DNA from 2 places in the Ralstonia sp. PBBBR1 genome. Region 2 is predicted to be linked to the other one. Evidence: riboswitches for the same ligand, from Rfam matches in the RefSeq annotation. Region 2 holds a riboswitch; the other holds the start of a gene.
What was found. Region 2 has a riboswitch for glycine ahead of gcvT (glycine cleavage system aminomethyltransferase GcvT). Riboswitches for the same ligand answer to the same signal wherever they lie in the genome.
Positions count from the first base shown of each region.

Region 1: linked by a shared signal. The riboswitch ahead of CFE42_RS08895 (D-amino acid dehydrogenase) and the one ahead of gcvT (glycine cleavage system aminomethyltransferase GcvT) in region 2 are both predicted to bind glycine.

Region 1 covers NZ_NKIL01000005.1:32,452-38,549, reverse strand. The annotation lists gene CFE42_RS08900 (porin) at 1-559, shown strand, start outside; gene CFE42_RS08895 (D-amino acid dehydrogenase) at 627-1,880, opposite strand; glycine riboswitch at 2,026-2,131, opposite strand; gene eutC (ethanolamine ammonia-lyase subunit EutC) at 2,196-2,987, opposite strand; gene CFE42_RS08885 (ethanolamine ammonia-lyase subunit EutB) at 3,008-4,390, opposite strand; gene chrA (chromate efflux transporter) at 4,515-5,750, shown strand; gene dbpA (ATP-dependent RNA helicase DbpA) at 5,800-6,098, opposite strand, start outside.
Region 2 covers NZ_NKIL01000007.1:147,226-153,323, forward strand. The annotation lists gene CFE42_RS14140 (UvrD-helicase domain-containing protein) at 1-1,477, opposite strand, end outside; gene CFE42_RS14145 (hypothetical protein) at 1,751-2,077, shown strand; glycine riboswitch at 2,238-2,335, shown strand; glycine riboswitch at 2,348-2,475, shown strand; gene gcvT (glycine cleavage system aminomethyltransferase GcvT) at 2,605-3,732, shown strand; gene gcvH (glycine cleavage system protein GcvH) at 3,780-4,160, shown strand; gene gcvP (aminomethyl-transferring glycine dehydrogenase) at 4,245-6,098, shown strand, end outside.

The DNA.
Region 1 (6,098 bases), on a different contig from region 2:
AGCATGGACCTTTGGTGAAGCGGCAGGCAGCTTCAGCAAGAGTTCGGCCGGCGCCGGCTCGATCGTCTACAGCATGGGGTCGGCTGAAGTGGGCGCGGTGTATCAGGTCACGCGCGATGTGTCGTCGGCGTTCTTCGGCGCGGTGCCGGCGGCGCTTGCCAGCAAGCAGACGGTCTGGGGTTTTGGCGGCAAGCTGGATACCTCGATTGCCACGTGGTACCTCGGCTACACGAACAGCCGCCTCGACGTGGCCGACTACAAGAACCAGGCCGCCTATGTGGGCGCAAAGGTGCCGATCTCCGGCGCACTGAGCTTCATCGGCACCGTGCAGTACGACTGGATGAAGCACCTCGATTCCAGCGGCAAGCGCCTGACCACCGCCGGCATGCTCGACTACGCCTTCAGCAAGCGCACCGATGTGTATGCCGAGGTGGACTACACGCATCTGCAGGGGAGCTGGGTAGCGTTGGACAGCGCCACCGCGTTCAACAACTCCGGCAACCTGTACGGCAACAACTCGCGCTTGGGCGTGATGCTGGGCGTGCGACACAAGTTCTGATCGCTTGGATCGTTCTCGCAATGAAAAAGCCCGCCAGCGTCCCGGCGGGCTTTTTCGTTTTCTGCGATCAATGCACCGGGCAATCTCGCGCGATCACGTCGCCCACCATCGCGGCAGTGGCGCCGGACAGCGTCCAGCCGAGGTGCCCGTGGCCTGTGTTGTAGAACACGCGCGCGTGCCTGCCACGGCCGACGCGCGGCATCATGTCCGGCATCATCGGGCGCAAGCCGGCCCAGGGCACCACGCGCGACGTGCCAATCGCAAAGTTGCGGCGCGTCCAGGCCACCAGGGGTTCGATGCGGTCGGCGCGGATGTCGCGGTTGTAGCCATTGAACTCCGCCGTGCCGGCCACTCGGAACCGGCCAGTGCCCAAGCGGCTTGTCACGATCTTCGCGCTCTCATCCAGCAGGCTGACCCACGGCGCGCCTTGCACGCTGGCTTCATCGTCCAGGTGCACCGTGATCGAATAACCCTTGACCGGATACACGTTGATGCGATCGCCCACCAGTTGCGCGATATGCCGGCTGCCCACGCCCGCGCAGACGACCATCGCATCGGCGGCAAGGTCCTGAACGACATTCGCCGCACTGGTGGAAAGGCGGTCATCCAGCGTGGTCTGCAGCAGGAGGCGGACGCCGCCTTCAGTGGTTTGCACATCGCGCACATCCACGCCTTGCATGAAGCGCACGCCGCGCCTTTCGCAGGCCTGCGCGAGGCCCCGCGTGAACTTGTGGATGTCACCGGTGGCGTCGGATTCGGTGAAGTAGCCGCCGTAGTAGTTGCCGCGTAGCGTCGGCTCAATGGCGGCAATCTCCTCGGGGCTCACGGCGTGGCGCTCAAGGCCGCCGGCGACGAGCAGGGCGTTGGCCTTGCCTGCTGCCGCAAAGCTGGCCTTGTCGTGATAGACGTGCAGAATGCCGCGCTTCTGCAGGTCGAAATCGATCTGCTCGCGTTCCGCCATCGCAAACAGATGCTTGCGTGCCTCGATGGCCATGCGTGTGGTTTCGATGGTGTTGCGGCGGTAGTGCGCGATGCTGGCCACGAACTCGCCGATCCACGAGTATTTGTGCCACGAGGGCTTGGGATTGAGCAGCAGCGGGGCATCGTTGCGCAGCATCCATTTGATGCCCTTGAGCAGCGTGCCAGTGCTGTTCCAGACTTCAGCGTTGCTGGCGGAAAGCTGCCCGCCGTTGGCGAACGATGTTTCCATGGCCGGATACAGGTGGCGGTCGAGTACCGTGACCTGATAACCGAGTTGCGAGAGCGTGTAAGCAGTGGTGACGCCGGATATGCCGGCGCCGACGATGACGATGTGCGTCATGGCGGTCCCTATGGAGTGATGTCATGACCGGACGATCCGGTCGGCTCACCCCATCTGTCTCGGGACCTGAGAGCTTGGGCGTCAGCAGCGCTGGCGCCTTCCCCTTCGGTGGGCGCGCGCGTGCACGCCTCTCTCCAGATTCGCAGTCGACGCCACAGTCCTTTTGCCTGAGAGTTTCCGGGGTGGTTGCTCCATCGGCGCCGGGCGTTGCACGTGCGTGCGTTGAGCCCGGTCTCTCCTGCGGCGTGTTGCAGCTGTCGTTGGTGCGTCAGCCGCGCCTGCGTGCTGCCGGTGTGGGCAGCGGGGGGGAGTGTGTCACGGGTTGTGAGGTTCGGCAAGTCGGGCTGTACCCGGTGAGACGGACGGCGTGTCATCCTTCAGGTCGACGCCACTGCGGCCCAGCGCCAGCGCGCCGTTGAGCAGGAACACCAGCCGGGTCGCTGCCTGGTCATAGGTCAGACCTGCCGGCCGCACATTGGAGATGCAATTGCGCTCCGCATCGGAGCGGCCAACGCGCGGCGCGTAGGTCAGGTAAATGCCTAGGCTGTCAGGCGAACTCAACCCTGGCCGCTCACCGATCAGCATCACCACCTGCCGCGCGCCCAGCAGTGCACCGATCTCATCCCCCAGCGCAACCCGGGACTGCTCGGCGATGGCGACTGGCCCGATCGACCATCCGGCCGGCAGACGCTCACGCACGCTGCATAGCAGCGGCACTGCATGGCTTTGCACCGCCAATGCGGAGAGCCCATCGGCAATCACGAAGACAACGTCGAACGGCTGCGCTGGCCGCAACGCGCCAAGTCTTGCGCGGCTGGCCTCGTCAAGGCGGCGGCCAAGGTCGGGACGGCGCAGGTATTCCGCGCGATCGGCTGCCGCGCTGTGCGCCGTCACCGCCGTGAAGCCCGCTTCGCCCAGTGCGGTCGCCACCGCTGCGCTATCGAGCGGCAGGTGCACGGCGTCGCGCGCCTGGGCATGCGCCACGCCAAACGCCAGCACGGCGTCGGTCGTCTGGCTGTTGCCGGCGCGGCCCAGCGCGATACGGGCGTCGGTAAAGGCGCGCAGGTGCGCCCACGGATTCAGCTGGACGAGGGTGTGTTTCGGCATGTCTGGCTTCCCCACGGAATTCACAGTGCGTGAGCCAACTGCAGCAGCGGTTGCCGCGCCGTGGCGTCTTGCAGGCGGCCGGCAGCATCGACGATGCCCATGCTTTGTAGCCACGCCTCGAACTCCGGTGCGGGCCGCAGGCCGAGCGTGTCGCGCAGATAGAGCGCGTCATGGAACGACGTGCTCTGGTAGTTCAGCATGATGTCGTCAGCGCCCGGCACGCCGATGATGAAATGGATGCCCGCCACGCCAAAGAGCGTCAGCAGCGTGTCCATGTCGTCCTGGTCCGCTTCTGCGTGGTTGGTGTAGCAGACGTCGCAGCCCATCGGCAGGCCCATCAGCTTGCCGCAGAAGTGGTCTTCCAATCCAGCGCGGATGATCTGCTTGCCGTCGTACAGATACTCCGGCCCGATAAAGCCGACCACCGTATTGACCAGCAGCGGCGAGAACGCCCGCGCCACCGCATACGCGCGCGCTTCCATGGTCTGCTGATCCACACCGTAGTGTGCGTTGGCCGACAGCGCGCTGCCCTGGCCGGTCTCGAAATACATCACGTTGTTGCCGACCGTGCCGCGCGCCAGGCTCTGCGCGGCGTCATGGGCCTCGGCCAGCAAGGCGAGGCTGATGCCGAATCGCGCGTTGGCCTGTTCGCTGCCCGCCACCGACTGGAACACCAGGTCTACCGGCGCACCTTGGTCAATGGCGCGCACCGTGTTCGTCACGTGCGTCAGTACGCAAGACTGCGTGGGAATGGCGTAGCGATTGCGCAGTTCGTCAACCAATTGCAGCAGCGAAACGATGGCGCCGAGATTGTCGCCGGCCGGGTTGATGCCGATGGTCGCGTCGCCGCAGCCATAGAGCAGGCCATCGATGATCGATGCAGCAATGCCTTTGGGGTCATCCGTCGGGTGGTTGGGCTGCAGCCGGACCGACAACCGGCCGGGCAAACCGATGGTGTTGCGAAAGCGCGTGACCACGCGGCACTTGCGCGCCACGGCGACCAGATCCTGGTTGCGCATCAGCTTGCTGACCGCGGCGGCCATTTCCGGCGTGATGCCGGGCGCGACGCTTGCCAGTGTCTGGCTGTCGGTCTCATGCAGGAGCAGCCAGTTGCGGAATTCCCCCACTGTGAGCGAGGCGATCGGCTGGAAGGCCTGCGCGTCGTGCCGATCAAGAATCAGGCGCGTGACCTCGTCGTCTTCATAGGGCACCAGCGCTTCGTTGAGAAACACCGACAGCGGCACATCCGCCAGCGCCGTGCGCGCGGCCATGCGTTCGCCTTCGCTGGCGGCTGCCAAGCCAGCCAGATAGTCGCCCGAACGCGACGGGCTGGCCTTGGCCAGCAGCGTCTTGAGATCGTTGAACACATGGCGCTGTGCGCCAATGGTGTGGGCAAAGTGCATGATGGGATACCCGGCAGAGTCCAATGGCGGTGACGGCGATGCCTATCCTGCCACTTTAGTTGCCTTCCAAGCCATGGCGGCAATGTTCTAATACGGGTTTCTCAAACGTCGATATCCCGCGCCAATGACCGCTTCCGCCACACCGTTCCGTACACATCAAGCGGGCTCTGCCATGGAAGTGCTGGCGGTCTTTCTCAAGCTGGGCCTCACGAGCTTCGGCGGCCCTGTCGCGCATATCGGCTACTTCCGCCGCGAGTTCGTGGAGCGCCGCCGTTGGCTGGACGACGCAACATTCACCGATCTGGTCGGGCTGTGCCAGTTTCTGCCGGGGCCTGCCAGCAGCCAGGTCGGGTTTTCCGTCGGCCTGCTCCGGGCCGGCTGGCGCGGCGGGTTGGCGGCGTGGTGCGGCTTTACGCTGCCTTCCGTCTTGTTGCTGCTGGCATTTGCGATGCTCGCGCCGAGCCTCGGCGGCCCGTTTGGCGCGGGCCTGATCCACGGTTTGAAGCTGGTTGCCGTTGCTGTGGTGGCGCAGGCCGTGTGGGACATGGCGCGCAAGCTCTGTCCAGACTGGCAGCGCGCAGGCATCGCGGTACTCAGCATCGCCGTGCTTGGCGCGTTGACGACCGTCTACGCGCAACTTGTCGTGATTGCGCTTGGCGCCGCGCTGGGCCTGGTGTTGTGCCGGACATCCCTTCCGGCCAGCGGTAGCCAGAGGGCAGGGCAGGAGGCCGCATTCCGCGTGTCTCACGTGGCCAGCATCGTCAGCCTGGCGTTGTTCTGCGCGCTGCTGTTCGGACTTCCGGTTCTGACGGATCTTCATCCGTGGATGCCCGCGAAGGTATTCGACGCGTTCTATCGTTCGGGTGCATTGGTTTTTGGGGGCGGGCACGTCGTGCTTCCGTTGCTGGAGCAGCAGACGGTCGCGACCGGTTGGGTGGCATCGAACGATTTTTTGGCTGGCTACGGTGCCGCACAGGCCGTGCCGGGGCCGCTCTTCACCTTCGCCGCTTTCCTCGGTTGGACGATCGGCCCCGGGCTCAATCACTGGGCCGGTGCTGCCCTTGCTACGGTGGGTATTTTCCTGCCGGGCTTGCTGTTGGTCATCGCGGCGCTGCCTTACTGGCAGGGATTGCGCGCGCGCCCGTCCATGGCAGCGTTGCTTGCGGGGGTGAATGCCGCAGTGGTTGGGTTGCTGGCGTTTGCCCTTTACACGCCGGTCTGGACGAGCGCCGTGCGGTCATGGCGCGATGTTGCCGTCGCGGCGATTGCGTTCCTGCTGCTGACGCAATGGAAAACGCCACCGCTGATCGTGGTGGCGTTGTGTGCGGCTGCGGGTATTGCCGCTGCCATGCTGGGTTGAGTCGCACGCGCCCTGCGAGCCGCAACCGCTCGCGGCGCAGGGCAGGGCGTCACTCCTCCATCAGCCGGACCCTGACCTTCTTGCCCTTCACCGTGCCGGCGTTGAGCTTGCGCAGCGCGTCGCGTGCGATGCCACGCTCGACCGCGACGTAGGTCGAGAATTCGGTCACGTTGATCTTGCCGATCTGGTCGCCGCGAAAACCCGCATCGCCGGTCAGTGCGCCGAGCACATCGCCGGGGCGGATTTTCTCCTTGCGGCCGCCGAGAATCTGCAGCGTTTCCATTGGCGGCAGTAGTGGTGCGTCATTGCCGGTATCCAGCTCGTCGAGCTGGTGCCATTCGACCTCGC
Region 2 (6,098 bases):
GCGTGGCAGCAGGCTCCTTGGCGGCGCGGTCCGACAGCCGCACGATGAACTCGCAGAACACGCGCAACGGCTCAAGCTGGCGCGGCGCAAGCTGTGCTTCGATACCGCCCATCATCGCCGCCTCGAACAGCGACACCTTGGCCTGCCCCGCAAACGAACCCAGCACTTCGAGCGTCGCATTCCCCACACCGCGCTTGGGTGTGGTGATGGCGCGGATGAACGCAGGATCATCATCCGCGTTGGCAATCAGGCGCAGATACGCGCACAGATCCTTGATCTCGGCCTTGTCGAAAAAGCTCTGCCCACCCGAGAGCACGTACGGAATGCGCTCGCGCCGCAGGATCTGCTCGAACAGACGCGCCTGGAAGTTGCCGCGATACAGAATCGCGTAATCCCGAAACTGCGCGCGGCGCTCGAACTTGTGGGCGGACAGCTTGAAGACGACGCTCTCGGCTTCGTGCTCCTCGTCATTGGCGCTCGTCACGTTGATGGCGTCGCCCATGCCGTGCTCGCTCCACAACGTCTTCTCGAACAGCTTCGGGTTCTGCGCGATGACCGCGTTGGCGGCATTCAGAATGCGCACCGTGGAGCGGTAGTTTTGCTCCAGCTTGATGACCTTCAGGTTCGGGAAATCCGTCTGCAGCAGCTTGAGGTTGTCGAGCGTGGCGCCGCGCCAGCCATAGATGGCCTGATCGTCGTCGCCCACCGCCGTGAAGGCCGGCGCACGCAAGTGCGAGCCCCCCGCCAGCAGCTTCAACAGTTGATACTGGCAAGCGTTGGTGTCCTGGTATTCATCGACGAGGAAGTAGCGCAGACGGTTCTGCCACTTCAGGCGCACCTCTTCATTGCGCGCGAACAGCTCGGCGGGAATGCGGATCAGGTCATCAAAGTCCACGGCCTGATACGCATGCAGCGTCGCGACGTAGTTGCGGTAGACGAGCGCCGCCTGGTGATCATCAACATTGTTGTTGGCGAGCGCCTCGGCAATCGCGGTGTCCGGATCGACGAGACCGTTTTTCCACAGCGAGATCGTGCTCTGCACGCGGCGGATCAACTGCTTGTCGGTGGTCGCCAACTGCTCCTGGATCATCCCGAAGCAGTCGTCCGAATCCATGATCGAGAAGCGCGGCTTCAGGCCCACGTGCTCGGCTTCGGCCCGCAGGATCTGCACGCCCAGCGAGTGGAACGTACAGACCGTCAACTGCTTGATGGGAATGCGCTTGCCGTCTTCGCGCGTCTTGCCGTCCATCAGCTTGGCCACGCGCTCCTGCATTTCCTTGGCCGCCTTGTTGGTGAACGTGACGGCGGCGATGTGACGCGGCTCGAAGCCCTTGTCGAGGATCAGGTGCGCGATCTTCTGCGTGATCACGCGCGTCTTGCCCGAGCCCGCCCCGGCCAGCACCAGGCATGGGCCGTCGAGGTAATGCACACCTTCGGATTGGGCAGCATTGAGCCCGTGGGCGAGACCGGAAGACATGGGAACAGGCGGAAGAAAAAGCAGGCGGGAACGACAGCGGAGGGCGATGGTAGCACGGCGCGTTTGCATCGATTGAGCCGATGAAAAGCCGTTTGCCGGGGCGCTGTCGGAGGTGCCAATACCGCACCGCACGCGTTTGCGCCCCTCGCTTTGCTTCCGGCCGTTACACCGCTTACGCCCCGTTACACGATGGCGGTCAGCCCGGAGCCAAAACGTGCCGTTATGGACGGGACAGCGGCTGAATCGGTCAGCCGCCCACCGGAGGAAGAAACCATGAACCGCATCGCCAAGATCCTGGCCGTAACCGCCGTCGCCCTGTCCGCCACCACCGGCGCCTTCGCCCAGACGCAATGGCAAAAGGACCACCCGCGCCGCGCCGAGGTCAACCACCGCCTCGCCAACCAGAACAAGCGTATCCACAACGAAGTGAAGGAAGGCGAAATCACCAAGGGCCAGGCGCGCCAGCTGCACAAGGAAGACCGCCAGATTCGCCAGGAAGAGCGCGACATGGCCTCGCAAAACGGTGGGCACATCACCAAGCAGGAACAGCGCACGCTGAACCAGCAGGAAAACCAGGTCAGTCGCCAAATCGGCAAGTAAGTCGAAGCAACACCAACCAACACCCGCACTCCGGCCACACGCTTTGGGTTGGCGGCCCCGCCAGCGCCCCGAAGGTGTGGCCGTTTTTGGCTGTGTGGCTGCCAAAATGCGCCATCGATTTGTCCTGATTGACAATCCCATCCCCCTTCCGTAAATTCCGCCCATCCATCCGGGAGAGCGTGCCCGCCGTACACGGCAAGGCGCCGCCGAAGGGGTAGCACCCGAAAACTCTCAGGCATCCAGGACCGGGCGGATCGGCGGACATGCGTCCGACCGCACTCTGGAGAGCTGGCGCCGCACGACCACTGCGGGCGCCCACCGAAGGGGCTCACGAACGGCGCGCACCGCTATGCGCCCCGCTTCGCAATCTCTCAGGTACCAAGGACAGAGGGGCCATCTGCGCAGCTTGTTGATCTTCATGGCGTCACCATGAGGCATCAGGCTGCGCGGGTGGCCTTTTTGCTTTTCTGGTCCCGAATAACGCGCCGCGCCCGGCCACAGTGGCGGCGCCTCTGCCGAGAGATTCCATGACGCTCCAACACACGCCGCTCAATGCCATCCACCGCTCGCTGGGCGCCCGCATGGTCGACTTTGGCGGCTGGGACATGCCCGTCAACTACGGCTCCCAAATCGAAGAGCACCACGCCGTGCGCCAGGACGCCGGCGTCTTCGACGTCTCGCACATGTGCGTGGTCGACCTCACCGGCGCGCGCGTGCGCGACTTCCTGCGTGGGCTGCTCGCCAACAATGTCGACAAGCTCCAGACGCCCGGCAAGGCGCTCTACAGTTGCATGCTGAACCCCAAGGGCGGCGTGATCGACGATCTGATCGTCTACTTCTTCCGCGAAGACTGGTTCCGCTTGGTGGTCAACGCAGGCACCGCCCCGACGGACCTGGAATGGATCGTCGCGCAGAACGCCGCCGCCGGCACCGACGTGACGATCACGCCGCGCCGCTCCGACAACAACGCGGGCGCCGAGCCACTGGGCATCCTGGCGGTGCAAGGCCCGAACGCGCGTGCCAAGACCTACGCCGCGCTGCCCGGCTCGCAGGCCGTGGGCGACGCGCTCAAGCCGTTCAACGCGGGCTTCGTCACCGTGGAAAACGTGGGCGAGATCATGGTGGCCCGAACCGGCTACACCGGTGAAGACGGTTTCGAACTGGTGGTGCCGGCCGCGCAGATTGCGGGCGTGTGGGAGCGCCTGCTGCAGGCCGGCGTGCGCCCGGCAGGCCTGGGCGCGCGCGACACGCTGCGCCTGGAAGCCGGCATGAACCTCTACGGCCAGGACATGGACGAGCACGTCTCGCCGCTCGACGCCGGCCTCGCCTGGACGGTCGACCTGCAAAGCGAACGCGACTTCACCGGCAAGGCCGCGCTGCAAGCCGGTGGACAACGCGAACAGTTCGTCGGCCTGATCCTGCGCGACAAGGGCGGCGTGCTGCGCGCCCACCAGAAAGTCATCACCGCCGCCGGTGACGGCGAGATCACCAGCGGCACGTTCAGCCCGAGCCTGTCGCTCTCCATCGCACTGGCGCGCCTGCCCAAGGAGGTGCCCGTCGGCACCGACGTGCAGGTCGAAATTCGCGACCGCAAGTTGACCGCGACTGTGGTTAAACTGCCGTTCGTGCGCAATGGCAAGGCGCTGGTCAGCTGAACACCGAATCTGCATTCCCCCATACCCATCTTCCGGAGAAACCTTTCATGAGCAACGTCCCCGCCGATCTGAAGTACACCGAACACGACGAGTGGATCCGCGTTGAAGCCGACGGCACGCTGACCATCGGCATTACCGACTTCGCGCAGGAACAGCTCGGCGACATCGTCTTCCTGGAGCTGCCGGAAGCCGGCCGCGCCGTCGCCAAGGACGAAGCGATTGCCGTGGTGGAGTCGGTCAAGGCCGCTTCCGACATCTTCGCCCCGGTGGCCGGCGAGATCGTCGCCAACAACGCAGATGCCGCGGGCGCGCCGGAATCCGTGAACGCAGGCGCCTACGACGCTTGGCTGTTCAAGATCAAGCCGGCCAACGCCGACGACGTGAACGCCCTGATGTCGGCTGCTGATTACGAAGCCAAGATCGGCTAAGCCGGTCCTCCGGCCGGTGCGCGCGCCCTGACCTGCGCCGCGCATCGGCCATTGCTTGCATCGCCTGAATTTCGAGCCCTTGCCATGAACGCTCCGCACCCCGCTTCCTCGGCGCTTGCCGCCGAACGCCCGACGTTGGCTGACCTGGAGGCGCGCGACGCCTTCGCGCACCGCCACATCGGCCCGTCTGCCGACGAGCAGACCGCCATGCTCGGCACGCTGGGCTACACCAGCCGCGCCGCGCTGATCGACGCCGTGATTCCGCCGGCCATCCGCCGCCAGGACGGCATGCCGCTGGGCGAATTCACGCAGCCGCTGACCGAAGAAGCGGCGCTTGCCAAGCTGCGCGGCATCGCCGGGCAGAACCGCGTGGTCAAGAGCCTGATCGGCCAGGGCTATTACGGCACGCATACGCCAGGCGTCATCCTGCGCAACATCCTCGAGAACCCTGCCTGGTACACGGCGTACACGCCGTATCAGCCGGAAATCTCGCAGGGCCGCCTGGAAGCGATGCTGAACTTCCAGCAGATGGTGATCGACCTGACGGCCATGGACATCGCCAATGCGTCGATGCTGGACGAAGCGACCGCCGCAGCTGAAGCCATGACGCTGCTGCAGCGCATTGGCAAGTCGAAGTCGACCGTGTTCTTCGTGGCGGACGACGTGCTGCCGCAAACGCTGGAAGTCGTGCGCACGCGCGCCGAGCCGATCGGCGTGCAAGTGGTGACCGGCCCAGCGGCCGACGCTGCCAAGCACGATGCGTTTGGCGTGCTGCTGCAATACCCGGGCGCCAACGGTGCGCTGCTGGGCGATCTGGCGACGTACCAGGCCCTGACCGATGCCGTGCACGCCGCCGGCGGTCTGGTCGTAGCCGCCGCCGACCTGCTGGCGCTCACGCTGCTGGCCGCGCCGGGCGAATGGGGTGCCGACGTCGTGATCGGCAATACGCAGCGTTTTGGCGTGCCGTTCGGTTTCGGCGGCCCGCACGCCGGTTACATGGCCGTGCGCGATGCGTTCAAGCGCTCGATGCCCGGCCGACTGGTCGGCGTGACGATCGATGCGCAAGGCAATCCGGCCTACCGCCTCGCACTGCAAACGCGCGAACAGCACATCCGTCGTGAGAAGGCGACCTCGAACATCTGTACCGCGCAGGTGCTGCTGGGGGTGATGGCATCGATGTACGCCGTCTACCACGGCCCGCAAGGCCTGAAGCGCATCGCCCAGCGCGTGCACCGCCTGAGCGCCACGCTGGCCGCCGGCCTGCGCGCGATCGGCTACACGCTGGAATCCGACGCCTTCTTCGACACGCTGACCGTTGTCACTGGCCCGCGCACCGCGAACCTGCACATCGCAGCACAGGCGCACGGCATCAACCTGCGCCAGATCGACGACGCACGACTGGGCATCTCGCTGGACGAGACCGTCACGCGCGCCGACGTCGTGGCGCTGTGGGAAGTCTTCGCGCATGCCGCCCACGCCGCCGCACCGGACTTCGACCAGACCGAAGCGGGCGTCGCCGATGCGTATCCGGCCTCGCTGGTGCGCCAGAGCGCGTACCTGACGCACCCGGTGTTCAACGCGCACCACTCGGAGCACGAAATGCTGCGCTACCTGCGCAGCCTCGCCGACAAGGATCTCGCGCTGGACCGCACGATGATCCCGCTGGGCTCGTGCACGATGAAGCTCAACGCCACCGCAGAAATGCTGCCGGTGACGTGGCCCGAGTTTTCGAACATCCACCCGTTCGCACCGGCCGACCAGACCGTCGGCTACCGCGAGATGATCGACCAGCTCGAACAGATGCTGTGCGCCGCCACCGGCTACGCCGCCGTGAGCCTGCAGCCGAACGCGGGTTCGCAAGGTGAATACGCCGGTCTGCTGATCATTCACGCCTACCACGCCAGCCGTGGCGAAGCGCACCGCAACGTGTGCCTGATC